3 regions of the Pseudomonas sp. GW823-FHT02F05 genome follow, and region 3 is predicted to be linked to each of the others. Evidence: predicted binding sites of a transcription regulator. Region 3 holds the regulator's gene; each other region holds the start of a gene.
The links. Region 3 encodes FliA, which starts transcription of late flagellar genes. Its sites were predicted from a motif close to CTAAAGTTTNNNNNNNNNNNGCCGNTAA; they were not measured.

Region 1 (4,813 bases), on a different contig from region 3:
CCAGCAAACCGCCCCGAAAAAACTATCCGCATTAGTTCCATTTAACATATTTCGACACTTCCATAATTCCTACAGAAAATTCAACAACTCACATATCCATTGCAGCTACATGAGTGAATTTTCTGTCAGACATAGTTCCTCCTCAGATGTAAAAAATCATTCAACCTTAAAAACATAAAGATAAACTGGATAATAATTGCGCAAGTTACGGAAAAATCCTTAAACACACGCTAAACGCTAATAAACAGCGCCGCATCTAAAATCCAGGCAAAAAAAATGACCCCTTGCAAAAGGGGCCATTTTTCACGACGGGCGCACGGTTCAGAACAACGAGCGGCCCTTGTTGGCAGCAATGCGCATGCGCAGTGCGTTCAACTTGATGAAGCCTGCCGCGTCCGCCTGATTGTAGGCGCCGCCGTCTTCTTCGAAGGTGGCGATGTTGGAGTCGAACAGCGACTCATCGGACTTGCGGCCGGTGACGATCACGTTGCCCTTGTACAGCTTCAGGCGCACGACACCGTTCACGTGGGCCTGGGAAGCGTCGATCATCTGTTGCAGCATCAGACGCTCAGGGCTCCACCAGTAACCGGTGTAGATCAGGCTGGCATACTTGGGCATCAGCTCGTCTTTGAGGTGCGCGACTTCACGGTCCAGGGTGATGGACTCGATGGCGCGGTGGGCACGCAGCATGATGGTGCCGCCCGGGGTTTCGTAGCAACCGCGAGACTTCATGCCCACATAACGGTTCTCGACGATGTCGAGACGGCCGATACCATGCTGACCGCCGATACGGTTCAGGGTCGCCAGTACGGTGGCCGGGGTCATTTCAACGCCGTCCAGCGCAACGATGTCGCCGTTGCGGTAAGTCAGTTCCAGGTACTGCGCCTTGTCTGGAGCGTTCTCCGGGGAGACCGTCCATTTCCACATATCTTCTTCGTGCTCGGTCCAGGTGTCTTCCAGCACGCCGCCTTCATAGGAAATGTGCAGCAGGTTGGCGTCCATTGAGTACGGCGACTTCTTCTTGCCATGGCGCTCGATCGGAATAGCGTGCTTTTCAGCGTAATCCATCAGCTTTTCACGGGACAGCAGGTCCCATTCACGCCACGGCGCAATGACTTTAACGCCTGGCTTGAGTGCGTAGGCACCCAGTTCGAAACGTACCTGGTCGTTGCCCTTGCCGGTGGCGCCGTGAGAAATGGCGTCGGCGCCCGTTTCGTTGGCGATCTCGATCAGGCGCTTGGCGATCAGCGGACGTGCGATGGAGGTACCCAGCAGGTACTCACCTTCGTAGACAGTGTTGGCGCGAAACATCGGGAAAACGAAATCGCGGACGAACTCTTCGCGCAGGTCGTCAATGTAGATCTCTTTCACGCCCATGGCTTGCGCCTTGGCACGTGCAGGTTCGACCTCTTCACCCTGACCCAGGTCAGCGGTGAAGGTCACCACTTCACAGTTATAAGTATCCTGCAGCCACTTGAGGATCACCGAAGTGTCCAGGCCGCCGGAATACGCGAGAACGACCTTGTTTACGTCGGCCATGCCATCACTCCACGGGGTTGTACGGAAAGGCGACGATTCTACCGATCAAAACCGTGAAATTACAGGGGCGCGACAGCAAATGAAGATAAAGCGACAGATTATGTCGAGTGGGCGACCGATGGTCGCCTCTTATGAGGTAGCCGCCGAGTTGCTCGGCGCAGTGGCCTGAGGCGCCGGTTTCTCTGGGGCAGCCACCCGCTCAAGCTGAATATTTACACGGCGGTTACGCGCACGGTTGGTGGCATTAGTGTTGGGCGCCAAGGGGTAGCTTTCGCCATGGAAGCGCATCGTGATTTGCGATTCCTGAATGCCGTTGGCCTTGAAGTAGTCCATCACCGCCAGGGCGCGGCGCCGTGAGACGTCACGGTTGGTCAGGCGATTGCCACTGTTATCGGAATGACCGTTCAACTCGACATGATTGACCGTGGGATCGGCTTTCATGAATGCCAGGATCACCGACAACTTCTTCTTGGCCGCCGCGTCCAGCTCAATACCACCACCGGGGAAGCCCACTTCAGTCTGTTTGACCTGGTCGTAATTCATGGGCAGCAGCTTGGTGGTGCACACCTGATAATCGTTGTAAGCCTTGTTGAACTTCACAGGCAGCAGGCGAATTTCCGAGTAGCCGCCTTGACGCCCGTAATGCCGCACGGTCGGGCTGCGCCCTTCAAGCAAACCCGTGAACAGGCGGCCGGCCTGGGCCTGGGAGCTATTGAACAGGACGTCGCCGCTGCCGACACGCACGGCCCCAAGGTTGATATCACCTCGGCCCGGCTGCCACGGCGCGGCCGCGGCCAATAAGGTTGCCGAGCCGGCGCCAAGGGTGCCGCCATAGGTTTTCAGACGAAACGTTGCCTGCTCGCCGGCCCGGCGCACGAACTCACCGGAACCAAAATCGGTGATCGGCTGGGTCAGGCGGCACTCGAACTGATCGCCCTCTACCTTCCACTCAATATTCTCCAGACGTGTCTGGAACGTGAGGGCCGCCGCAGGCAGGCTGGCGAACACACTGAGCAGGGCTAGATAATACTGGCGCACGGGAGGCTCCACTGGTTTCTACAACACTTCAAAGCGTCATACATCGTTAAGGCATACCCGGAGATATCGGTAGCATCCGGCAAAACTTGATAGCGAGTGCCTGCAAGAGTCTTTTCCGGTAGCATTCCCACCAGATTGACCCGCCTGGAATCCCCAATGTCCGACCGCCTGACCCTGCTGCGTCCCGACGACTGGCATATTCATCTTCGCGATGGTGCTGCGTTACCCCAAACCGTGGCCGATGTGGCCCGCACGTTTGGCCGTGCCATCATCATGCCTAACCTGGTACCTCCGGTGCGCAATGCCGCAGAAGCCGACGCCTATCGCCAGCGCATCCTCGCTGCACGACCGGCCGGCAGCCGCTTCGAACCGTTGATGGTGCTCTACCTGACCGACCGCACCCAGCCTGAAGAAATTCGTGAAGCCAAGGCCAGCGGTTATGTGCACGCCGCCAAGCTGTACCCGGCAGGTGCGACCACCAACTCCGATTCCGGTGTAACCAGTATCGACAAGATCCTGCCGGCGATCGAAGCCATGGCGGAGGTCGGCATGCCATTGCTGATCCACGGGGAAGTCACCCGTGGCGACGTGGATGTGTTCGATCGCGAAAAAATCTTCATCGATGAACACATGCGTCGTGTGGTCGAGTTGTTCCCTACGCTCAAAGTGGTGTTTGAACACATCACCACCGCCGATGCGGTGCAGTTCGTCAGCGAAGCGTCGGCCAACGTTGGCGCGACCATCACCGCTCATCACCTGCTCTACAACCGCAACCACATGCTGGTGGGCGGGATTCGGCCGCATTTCTATTGCCTGCCTATTCTCAAGCGCAATACCCACCAGGTCGCACTGCTGGATGCCGCCACCAGCGGCAGCCCGAAGTTCTTCCTCGGCACCGACTCTGCGCCACACGCCCAGCACGCCAAGGAAGCCGCATGCGGCTGCGCCGGCTGCTACACCGCGTTTGCCGCCATCGAGTTGTACGCCGAAGCTTTCGAACAGCGTAACGCGCTGGACAAACTCGAAGGTTTCGCCAGCCTCAACGGCCCGCGTTTCTACGGCCTGCCGGCGAATACCGACCGCATTACCCTGGTCCGTGAAGACTGGACCGCCCCTGCCAGCCTGCCGTTTGGCGAGCTGACCGTTATCCCGCTGCGCGCCGGTGAAACACTGCGCTGGCGCCTGCTGGAGGAAAGCAAGTGAGTGAAGACCATTACGACGACGAACAAGAGCACGGCGGTGGCGGCTCGCGCCATCCGATGGCCGAGCGTTTTCGCGGCTATCTGCCGGTCGTCATCGACGTAGAAACCGGTGGTTTCAACTGCGCCACCGACGCCTTGCTGGAAATCGCCGCAACCACCATCGGCATGGACGAACAGGGCTTTGTGTACCCGGAACACACCCATTTCTTCCGCGTCGAGCCGTTTGAAGGCGCCAATATCGAAGCCGCTGCCCTGGAATTCACCGGGATCAAGCTCGACCACCCACTGCGTATGGCGGTAAGTGAAGAAGCGGCGCTGACCGATATCTTCCGTGGCGTGCGCAAGGCGTTGAAGGCCAATGGCTGCAAACGTGCGATCCTGGTCGGCCACAACAGCAGTTTCGACCTGGGCTTCCTGAACGCCGCCGTGGCGCGGCTGGACATGAAGCGCAACCCGTTTCATCCGTTCTCCAGTTTCGACACCGCAACGCTTGCCGGCCTGGCCTACGGTCAGACCGTTCTGGCCAAAGCCTGCCAGGCGGCCGGTATCGACTTTGACGGGCGTGAAGCCCACTCGGCCCGCTACGACACCGAAAAGACCGCCGAGCTGTTCTGCGGCATCGTCAATCGGTGGAAACAGATGGGCGGCTGGGAAGACTTCAACGACTGAAGGCAAATCCCACGCATAAAAAAACCGGCCTTTTCAGGCCGGTTTTTTTGTACCGTGACGTTGGCTTACAGCTTGCCAGCGTTCTCGGTCAGGTAAGCCGCAACGCCTTCTGGCGAAGCGTTCATGCCTTTGTCGCCTTTTTTCCAGTTGGCAGGGCAGACTTCGCCGTGCTCTTCGTGGAATTGCAGCGCGTCGACCAGGCGGATCAGCTCTTCCATGTTACGGCCCAGCGGCAGGTCGTTGATGATCTGCGAGCGCACAACGCCCTTGTCGTCGATCAGGAACGCGCCACGGAACGCCACGCCGCCTTCGGACTCAACGTCGTAGGCCTTGGCGATGTCGTGCTTCATGTCGGCAGCCATGGT
Region 2 (4,813 bases), on a different contig from region 3:
CAACAGCAGTTGGACGGGCGGATCAGCGTGTTCGTCGGCCAGTCTGGCGTGGGCAAGTCGTCGCTGGTCAACAGCCTGTTGCCGGAAGTCGAAACCCGCGTGGGCCCGCTGTCGGAGCTGTCCGGCCAGGGCACCCACACCACCACCACCGCACGGCTGTTCCACTTCCCGGGCGGCGGCGAGTTGATCGACTCGCCGGGTATCCGTGAATTTGGCTTGGGCCACGTCAGCCGTAGCGATGTGGAAGCCGGCTTTATTGAGTTCAACGACCTGATCGGCACCTGCCGCTTCCGCGACTGCAAACACGACCGCGAGCCGGGCTGTGCGCTGCTCAAGGCACTGGAAGATGGGCGCGTGCAGCAGCAGCGGATGAACAGCTATCGGTCGATTATTGCGAGCTTGCCCGAGAGCAGCTACTAAGCAGCCCTCTGTAGGAGCGAGCTTGCTCGCGAAGACCTCAAGCGCAACGCGGGCATCCTGGATACACGCGTTATCGTTGACGTTTTTCGCGAGCAAGCTCGCTCCTACAATGCAGCATCGGTATCGGTGGCCGTTACCGCAGGAATGGATATGTACATCGGCAAATCGCCATCGCAGGCAAGCCAGCTCCCACATTTGGATTGAGGGCGTCAGGTAGATAGGCGCCGGCTGTCAGGCCGTCACGGGAGCAAGCTCCCTCGCCACAGGCCCAGCGTCGCCCCAAAATTGTGTAGATATCTATGACAGCGCAGATACAACAAGGCCGCGATTATCGCGGCCTCGTTGTATCTGGAGCTTACGGCTTCGGCGCAGGCGTCGTAGGATCCTTGACGCCCCCATCATCAAACAGGTTCAGCTTCTGGCGCAGCTCATGGGCTGGCAGCGGTTCCTGCTCCGGCGGTAGCGCGTTGGGGTCGGCCGGCACTTCGCCTGGCGCACCGTCGCCCTGGGTCGGTGCCGGTGGCGGGGGTTGATCGCCTTCAATCGCACGCTGGGCTTTTTTGGTCAGCACCACGATGTCGATACGGCGGTTGACCGGGTTGAACGGGTCTTTGGGATCAAACAGTTGCGAGGAGGCAAAACCCACTACCCGCGCCACTTGCGGGTCCGGGTAGCTGCCGGCCACCAGCGCACGCCGGGCAGCATTGGCGCGGTTGGCCGAGAGTTCCCAGTTGCCGAAATCACCCTGGCCCGCGTAGGGCTTGGCGTCGGTATGCCCGCTGATGCTGATCTTGTTCGGCACCGCCTTGATGGTGTCAGCCATGGCCAGCAGGATGTCTTCAAAGTACGGCTTCAACCGCGCACTGCCAGAGTCGAACATCGGCCGGTTGGCCGCATCGGTAATCTGGATGCGCAGCCCCTCGGGGGTGATCTCGAAGGAAATCTGGTCCTTGAACTTCAGCAACTGTGGGTTTTCTTCAACCTTGTTCTGCAATTCCTGCAGCAACAGTTCCAGTCGCTCCTGTTCGACCTGCTCGGCCATGGATTCGACAGTGTCGCGCTCAATCGGGATTTTTTCCTGAGGCGATTCAGTTTGCACTTCCGGGTTGATGGTGCGCTCGGGCGCCAGTTCCGGCGAGCCGCCCAGGTCAATGACAAACGGCGTACCGCTTTCCGAAAAGCCAATCGGGTCCTTGAAGTAGCCGGCGATGGCGATTTTCTGTTCTGGCGTAGCGGTGGACATCAGCCACAACACCAGGAAGAACGCCATCATCGCCGTGGCAAAGTCGGCGAAGGCGATTTTCCAGGCACCGCCATGGTGCCCCGCAGCGAAGCGCCTGACGCGCTTGATGATGATCGGCTGGTTGTTTTCCATGGCTTAGCGACCGCGAACCGCTTGTTCCAGCTCGGAGAAACTTGGGCGGTGTTTCGGGTACAACACTTTGCGCCCGAACTCCACGGCCAACGACGGCGGCATGCCCGACGCCGATGCCACCAGGCACGCCTTGATCGCTTCGTAGAGGTTGATCTCTTCCTTGGCATCGTGGGCCAGGGAGGTGGCGAGCGGGCCGAAGAAACCATAGGCGGCGAGAATACCGAAGAAGGTGCCGACCAGCGCCGCACCTACGTGCATGCCGATGGCCGCCTGATCGCCCTCGCCCAGGGACGCCATGGTCACCACGATCCCCAGTACCGCCGCGACAATACCAAAACCGGGCATACCGTCGGCAATGCCGGTCACGGCGTGGGAAGGATGCTCCAGCTCTTCCTTGAGGCTGAACAACTCCATGTCGAACAGGCCTTCCAGCTCGTGAGGCGCCATGTTGCCGGAGGACATGATGCGCAGGTAATCACAGATATACGCGGTCATGCGCTCGTCTTTGAGCACGGCCGGGTACTTGGCAAAAATCGGGCTGGCCGCAGCGTCTTCGATATCGCCTTCGATCGCCATCATGCCTTCACGGCGGCTTTTGTTGAGGATCTCGTAGATCAGCCCCAGCACTTCAAGATAAAACGTGTGGGAGAAGCGCGAACTGAACATGCCCAGGGACTTCTTGACCACGTGCATGGTCATATAGCCTGGGTTGGCCTGCAAAAATGCGCCGAACGCGGCACCGCCGATAATCAGCACTTCGAAAGGCTGGATCAGTGCGGCGATTTTACCGTGGGAGAGGACGTACCCTCCGAGCACACTTGCGATGACGACAATGATGCCGATAATTTTAGCCATAGGAGAGGGGTACTTGCGCCGTCGGGTTCATGGACATATGGGGTGCAGCAGAAAACTCTTGTTCTACTTATCGGCAAAACTGCGCCAGACTATAGCCCGTTAAGGCGAAAAGCCAATTCGGCCCGTTCCGGGCGTGTTGAACGCAAGTGATGATCGCGCCCCAATCATGGCAATTGAAACGACAGTCCCAACAAACCGCCCCACTACCCTCGCCGCTTGGATCAAGTGCCTGGACGACGTGCTGCTGCCCGTGCCGCAGGCCAGCCATGAACGCGTGTGCAAAGCCATTCGCGATAGCCGCAGTTCATTGCGAGATATTGCTGAGTTGATGCAAAACAGTCCGGCCCTGGTGCTGAGTGTGATGCGCGAAGCCAACAGCCACGCCTACGGCAGCCTGACCGAACCTGCAGAAAACCTTGAAGTCGCACTTAACCGTCTTGGCCTCAAACGTGCAGAAGAGTTGTTGGCGCGCCTGCCTTCGGTACCCGCCCGGGAAATCCCCGTGGCCTTGCGTCAGCTGTTGCTGATCAGCCAGCACGCATCCCAGCAAGCCAACGGTTTGTTCGGCAGTCGCCTCGCGCGGCTGTGGCAGGACATCCACTGGGGCAGCCTGCTGTTTCTGTCGCCACTGTGGCCGATGGCCGTCGCCTACCCCAAGCTCCTGGAGGAATGGGAGTTACGGGTGATCCATAAAGGCCAATCGGCGCGCCAGGTCGAGCAACAGCTGTTCGGCGTGCGTTTGCTTGACCTGTGCCTGGGCTTGACCGAAGCCTGGCACCTGCCGATCTGGGTTTCACAGGGCTACAAGTTGCTGTTGGCCGAGCAACGCCTGCTGGTCAAGGCGCTGCACATTGCCCGTCAAGACGACGCCCTGCGCCACCAGCAATTGCTCGATGCCGAGCCCAACCTGCGACGCTGGCTGAACCAGCCGGCCAACACCGTATTGCTGGCCAACGGCCTGGCGATGTCGGCCCAGGAATCCTGGACCTGCCCGCACACTGAGCGCTGGCAATACCTGACGGCGCTGTACCTGCAAACGCCGTTGAGCGATGTGCAACAGCAAGCCCACCAACAAGCGGTGACCAGTGCTCGTACCACCTTGATGCCCGACCTCTGGCACCCGGCGCTGTCGCTGATCTGGCCGTGGCACGTACAGAAAGTCCATCGCGGCTTGCTGCCGGCACCACCGCCCACTGCCGAAGCCTTGGCCGTGTGGCGCACGCGTTGCACCGAGTTGCTGGTGGAGCCGAGCCGCTTTGCCAACGCCATGCACCTGACCACTTGCGCCAAGGAAGCCCTGGTCGCCAGTGGCATGCAGCGGGTACTGATATTCATGGCAGATCGCGCCTTGAGCACCTTGCGTGTACACCAGGCCGACGGCCTGCCCAAGGACGCGGCTCACCTGAGCCTGGATGTGGTCAATAGCACACTGCTGCAACGCCTGCTGGAAAAGTCCGCCCAGGTACGCCTGAACCCCGACAACCATGCGCAGTTTTCCGCATTGCTGCCACCAATCCTGCGTCGTCTATTTATTGGCGAGCACTTGCTGTTGCGCTCACTGAGCTGCAACGGTCGCGTGGTCATGCTGATCGTGGCGGACCAGGGCGGCGGGCCGTTCTCGGAAACCACCGTGCAGGCGTTCGGCAAAACCGCCCAATGCATCGAGAAAGCCCTGCACAGCTTTACCAACCGCAGCGCCTGATGCTTGCGCTACAATCACCGGCCTTTATCGCCAACATTTGTGCCCAGGAGACCTCACATGCCTGACTTCTCTGGCTTGCCGCTGGTGATCGAATCCGCCGACCTGTTGGGTCGCCTCGATTCTAAGCACTTGATACTGGTAGACCTCACCAGTGTCGCCCGCTACGCCGAAGGGCATATCCCCGGCGCGCACTTCGTTGACCCCAAGCGCACCCAACTGGGACAGCCACCGGCACCCGGCCTGCTACCAAGCAAGGCCGACCTGGAAAAACTGTTCGGCGAACTGGGCCACACCCCGGACGCCACCTATGTGGTCTATGACGACGAAGGCGGCGGTTGGGCCGGGCGTTTTATCTGGATGCTCGACGTGATCGGCCACCAGAAATATCACTACCTCGACGGTGGCCTGCTGGCTTGGCTGGAGGAAGGGCACCCGCTTTCCACCGATGCGCCCCCAGCAGC
Region 3 (4,813 bases):
GGTTATGCAAGTTAAGCGTTTTTTCGCCGCCGATATGCGTCAGGCCATGAAACTGGTCCGTGATGAGCTGGGCGCCGATGCCGCGATTATCGGTAACCGTCGGATTGCCGGCGGTGTCGAGCTGACGGCTGCCCTGGATTACACGCCCCAGGCGCTGGCCCCGCGCGTGCCAAACATGGAGCTCGAAGACGAGCTGCGCAAGACCGCCTCGCGCATTGTGTCGGCCCAGGCTGAACTGAGCATGCGTGGCGACAGCGATGCCAGCACCAATCGCCAGCTGTTTGCCGGCCTGCCGCTGACCGCCGCCGAGCCGCTGGTTGAACCCACCTTTGTCGAACCGCCGCGTCCTGCAGCGCCTGCCCCGGCTGCCGCAGTTGACCAGCGCGTGATTGACTCGATGCGTTTTGAACTCAACGGCCTGCGTGAATTGCTCGAAGTGCAGCTCGGCTCGCTGGCCTGGACCCAACTGCAAGGCAGCAAGCCGCAGCAAGCCAACCTCTGGCGTCGCCTGCAACGCATCGGCCTGTCCGGCCCGTTGTCCCGCGACCTGCTGGCCTTGACCGCTGAAGTCGAGGAGCCGCGCCAGGCCTGGCGCATGCTGCTGGCGCACTTGGCGCGCATGATTGCCACGCCGGAAATCGAACCCCTGGAAGAGGGCGGTGTAATCGCCATGGTCGGCCCCGCCGGCATGGGCAAGACCACCACCCTGGCAAAGCTTGCGGCCCGTTACGTGCTTAAATATGGCGCGCAGAATATCGCCCTGGTGAGCATGGACAGTTACCGTATCGGCGCTCAGGAGCAGCTCAAGACCCTGGGCCGCATCCTCAACGTGCCGGTAACCCATGTCGACCCGGGCCAGTCCCTGGCCAATGCCCTCGACCCGTTGCTGCGCAAGCGCGTGGTGCTGATCGATACCGCCGGCCTGCAAGCCAGTGATCCGGCGCTGCGCATGCAGCTCGAAAGCCTGGCCGGGCGAGGCATCAAGTCAAAAAATTACCTGGTGCTTGCAACCACCAGCCAGAAACAGGTTCTTACCGCTGCTTATCACAGTTACAAGCGTTGCGGCCTGGCCGGTTGCATCCTCACCAAGCTCGATGAAACCGCGAGCCTGGGCGAGGTGTTGAGCCTGGCCATCAGCCATGAATTACCGGTTGCCTACCTCACCGACGGGCCGCGGATCCCGGATGATCTGCATCTGCCGCGCCGTCATCAGTTGGTCAGCCGTGCCGTGAGTGTGCAAATGCAAGACGAGCCTAGCGAGGAAGCGATGGCCGATATGTTCGCCGACCTTTACCACCACCCGGCTAAACGGGTGGGTTGAGGCAGGATGAACACCGTGAAATGTACCTACATCGATGGTCTGCAAGCGATTCACGCGGCCAAGCCATGTAGCCTGCGTCTAAGCAAGACAAGGTAAAGAAATAAAATGGGCAGCATGCATCCCGTACAGGTGATCGCGGTGACCGGCGGCAAAGGTGGCGTCGGGAAAACTAACGTGTCAGTGAATTTGTCCCTGGCCCTGGCAGAGCTTGGCCGTCGCGTCATGCTGCTGGATGCTGACCTGGGCTTGGCGAACGTGGACGTTCTGCTGGGGCTGACACCCAAACATACCCTGGCCGATGTGATCGAAGGCCGTTGTGAGCTGCGCGACGTGCTGCTCCAGGGCCCCGGAGGCATTCGCATCGTGCCGGCGGCCTCGGGCACCCAGAGCATGGTGCACCTGAGCCCCGCGCAGCATGCCGGGCTGATCCAGGCGTTCAGCGACATCGGCGACAACCTCGACGTGCTGGTGATCGACACCGCCGCCGGGATCGGCGAGTCGGTGGTCAGCTTTGTACGCGCAGCGCAGGAAGTGCTGTTGGTGGTGTGCGACGAACCCACCTCCATCACCGACGCCTATGCGCTGATCAAACTGCTTAACCGTGACTACGGCATGAACCGCTTTCGCGTGTTGGCCAACATGGCCCAGAGCCCGCAGGAAGGGCGCAACCTGTTTGCCAAGTTGACCAAGGTCACGGATCGCTTCCTCGATGTGGCTTTACAATACGTCGGCGCAGTTCCCTATGACGAGTGTGTGCGCAAGGCCGTGCAAAAGCAGCGTGCGGTCTACGAAGCGTTCCCTCGTTCCAAGTGCGCACTGGCGTTCAAGGCCATTGCCCAGAAGGTCGATACCTGGCCGTTGCCCGCCAACCCGCGGGGGCATCTGGAGTTTTTCGTCGAGCGTTTGGTGCATCAGACGAGCGCAGGACCGGTGCTATGACATCCAGCGGCTACAACCTTTACAAAAAGTCGGCACGTGACAGCCAGGGCGAATTGATCGAGCGCTATGCGCCGTTGGTCAAGCGCATTGCCTATCACCTGTTGGCGCGCTTGCCCGCGAGTGTGCAGGTCGAAGACTTGATCCAGGCCGGCATGATCGGCCTGCTTGAAGTCTCCACCAAGTACGACGCCAGCAAGGGTGCCAGTTTCGAAACGTATGCGGGTATCCGTATCCGTGGCGCGATGCTCGATGAAGTGCGTAAAGGCGATTGGGCGCCGCGTTCGGTACACCGCAATACGCGCATGGTCAGCGATGCAATTCGTGCAATTGAAGCAAAAACCGGCCGTGACGCTAAAGATCATGAAGTTGCGGCCGAACTCCAATTGAGTCTCGACGATTACTACGGGATTTTGAACGATACCTTGGGCAGCCGCCTGTTCAGTTTCGACGACCTTTTACAGGACGGCGAGCACGAAGGGCTGCACGAGGACGGCGCGAGCGCGCATACGGAGCCGTCGCGCGACCTGGAAGATGAACGTTTCCAGGGCGCGTTGGCCGATGCAATCGCCAATTTGCCAGAGCGTGAGCGGCTGGTGCTGGCGCTGTACTACGACGAAGAGCTGAACCTCAAGGAAATCGGTGAGGTCCTGGGGGTCAGCGAATCGCGTGTCAGCCAGTTGCATAGCCAGTGCGCAGCCCGCTTGCGGGGCCGATTGGCCGAGTGGCGCGCGCGCTGACAGGCAGTGTGGGGGCACTGCAGACGCTGCCGTGAGATCGCAAGGTTTCGCGGCTGTGTGCCGTGGTGCCCTGGGCAGTCCTTTTTGTGTAACGCCTGTTGATTGAAATGGCGCGTCCAGGTGCTGGGCGCGTTTAAGACTGCTTGGAGGTCGAATTGGACAAGAACATGAAAATCCTCATCGTTGATGACTTCTCAACGATGCGGCGGATCATAAAAAACCTGTTGCGTGACCTTGGGTTCACCAACACGGTCGAGGCGGATGACGGCCTGACGGCCATTCCGATCCTCAACAGCGGGAGCATCGACTTTCTGGTGACCGACTGGAACATGCCGGGCATGACCGGTATCGACCTGCTGCGCCATGTGCGCGCCGATGAAAAACTGCGCAGCCTGCCTGTGCTGATGGTGACCGCCGAAGCCAAGCGCGAACAGATCATCGAAGCCGCCCAAGCCGGGGTCAACGGTTACGTGGTCAAGCCATTCACGGCACTGGCCTTGAAAGAGAAGATCGAGAAAATCTTCGAACGCATCCACGGCTAATGCCATCGCGGGGGAGCTATGGAGCATAACGAAACGTCACAGGGCGACTTTGAGTCGACCCTGAAAAAACATGCTCACCAGTTGGTCGACAGCCTGGAAAAAGGCCAGTTCGCCGATGCGGTGCAGTTGATCCATGAGCTTAACCAGACCCGTGACCGCGGCCTGTACCAGGAAGTGGGCAAGCTCACACGCGAGCTGCACAGCGCAATCGTCAATTTCCAGATTGACCCGCGCATGCCCCAGGCCGAAGAAATTTCCCAGATCACTGATGCCACTGAACGTCTGTCCTATGTGGTCAGGCTGACTGAGGCAGCGGCCAACCGCACCATGGACCTGGTGGAAAACGCCACGCCCCTGGTCAACGGCATGGCCACCGAAGCCCAGGCCTTGAGCCAGGACTGGGGCCGCTTCATGCGCCGCGAAGTGGGCGCTGAAGAGTTTCGTGAATTGGCGCGTCGCGTCGACGGGTTCCTGTCGCGCAGCGAACAGGAAAACCGCACGGTGGCCAGCAACCTCAACGACATCCTGCTGGCCCAGGATTACCAGGACCTCACCGGTCAGGTGATCAAGCGCGTGACCCAGTTGGTCACCGAAGTGGAAAGCAACTTGCTCAAATTGGTGCTGATGGCCGGCCAGGTCGATCGTTTTGCCGGCATCGAACATGACCGCGAAGCGATCCTCTCGGAAAAAGATCCACAAAAACATCTCGCCAAGGGTGAAGGTCCGCAGATTCATGCCGATAAACGTGAAGACGTTGTGTCAGGTCAGGATGACGTAGATGACCTGTTATCCAGTTTAGGCTTCTAAGGAGCACCCACATGAGCTTCGGCGCCGATGAAGAAATCCTTCAGGATTTCCTTGTAGAGGCCGGCGAAATTCTAGAGCAACTGTCCGAACAACTGGTCGAGCTGGAAAGCCGACCGGATGATGCGAACCTGCTCAATGCAATTTTTCGCGGTTTTCACACTGTAAAAGGGGGCGCCGGCTTCCTCCAGCTCCATGAGCTGGTGGAGTGCTGCCACATCGCCGAGAACGTCTTCGACATCCTGCGCAAGGGTGAGCGTCACGTCGACTCGGAATTGATGGACGTGATTCTCGAAGCACTGGATGCGGTCAACGGCATGTTCAGCCAGGTGCGTGAACGTGCGCCGATCACTGCCGCCACGCCGGAACTGCTGGCCGCCCTGGCGCGCCTGGCCGAACCTGCCGACACCGCGGCTGCGCCGGTGGTCGAGGCCGCACCGGAGCCGGTGGCGCAAGCCGAGCCGGACGTG

Region 1: the regulator FliA is predicted to act here: its motif matches at 2,641-2,668, upstream of AC1RAC_RS22240 (flagellar protein MotY).
Region 2: the regulator FliA is predicted to act here: its motif matches at 2,718-2,745, upstream of motA (flagellar motor stator protein MotA).

Annotation. Positions count from the first base shown of each region.
Region 1 is NZ_JBXAJM010000020.1:62,051-66,863, reverse strand. It holds gene AC1RAC_RS22245 (argininosuccinate synthase) at 322-1,539, opposite strand; gene AC1RAC_RS22240 (flagellar protein MotY) at 1,669-2,577, opposite strand; gene pyrC (dihydroorotase) at 2,734-3,780, shown strand; gene rnt (ribonuclease T) at 3,777-4,448, shown strand; gene AC1RAC_RS22225 (peroxiredoxin) at 4,514-4,813, opposite strand, start outside.
Region 2 is NZ_JBXAJM010000023.1:69,323-74,135, forward strand. It holds gene rsgA (small ribosomal subunit biogenesis GTPase RsgA) at 1-420, shown strand, start outside; gene motB (flagellar motor protein MotB) at 776-1,795, opposite strand; gene motA (flagellar motor stator protein MotA) at 1,799-2,650, opposite strand; gene AC1RAC_RS23890 (HDOD domain-containing protein) at 2,817-4,352, shown strand; gene AC1RAC_RS23895 (rhodanese-like domain-containing protein) at 4,410-4,813, shown strand, end outside.
Region 3 is NZ_JBXAJM010000022.1:24,401-29,213, reverse strand. It holds gene flhF (flagellar biosynthesis GTPase FlhF) at 5-1,321, shown strand; gene fleN (flagellar synthesis regulator FleN) at 1,427-2,260, shown strand; gene fliA (RNA polymerase sigma factor FliA) at 2,257-2,997, shown strand; gene AC1RAC_RS23225 (chemotaxis response regulator CheY) at 3,165-3,539, shown strand; gene AC1RAC_RS23220 (protein phosphatase CheZ) at 3,558-4,346, shown strand; gene AC1RAC_RS23215 (chemotaxis protein CheA) at 4,358-4,813, shown strand, end outside.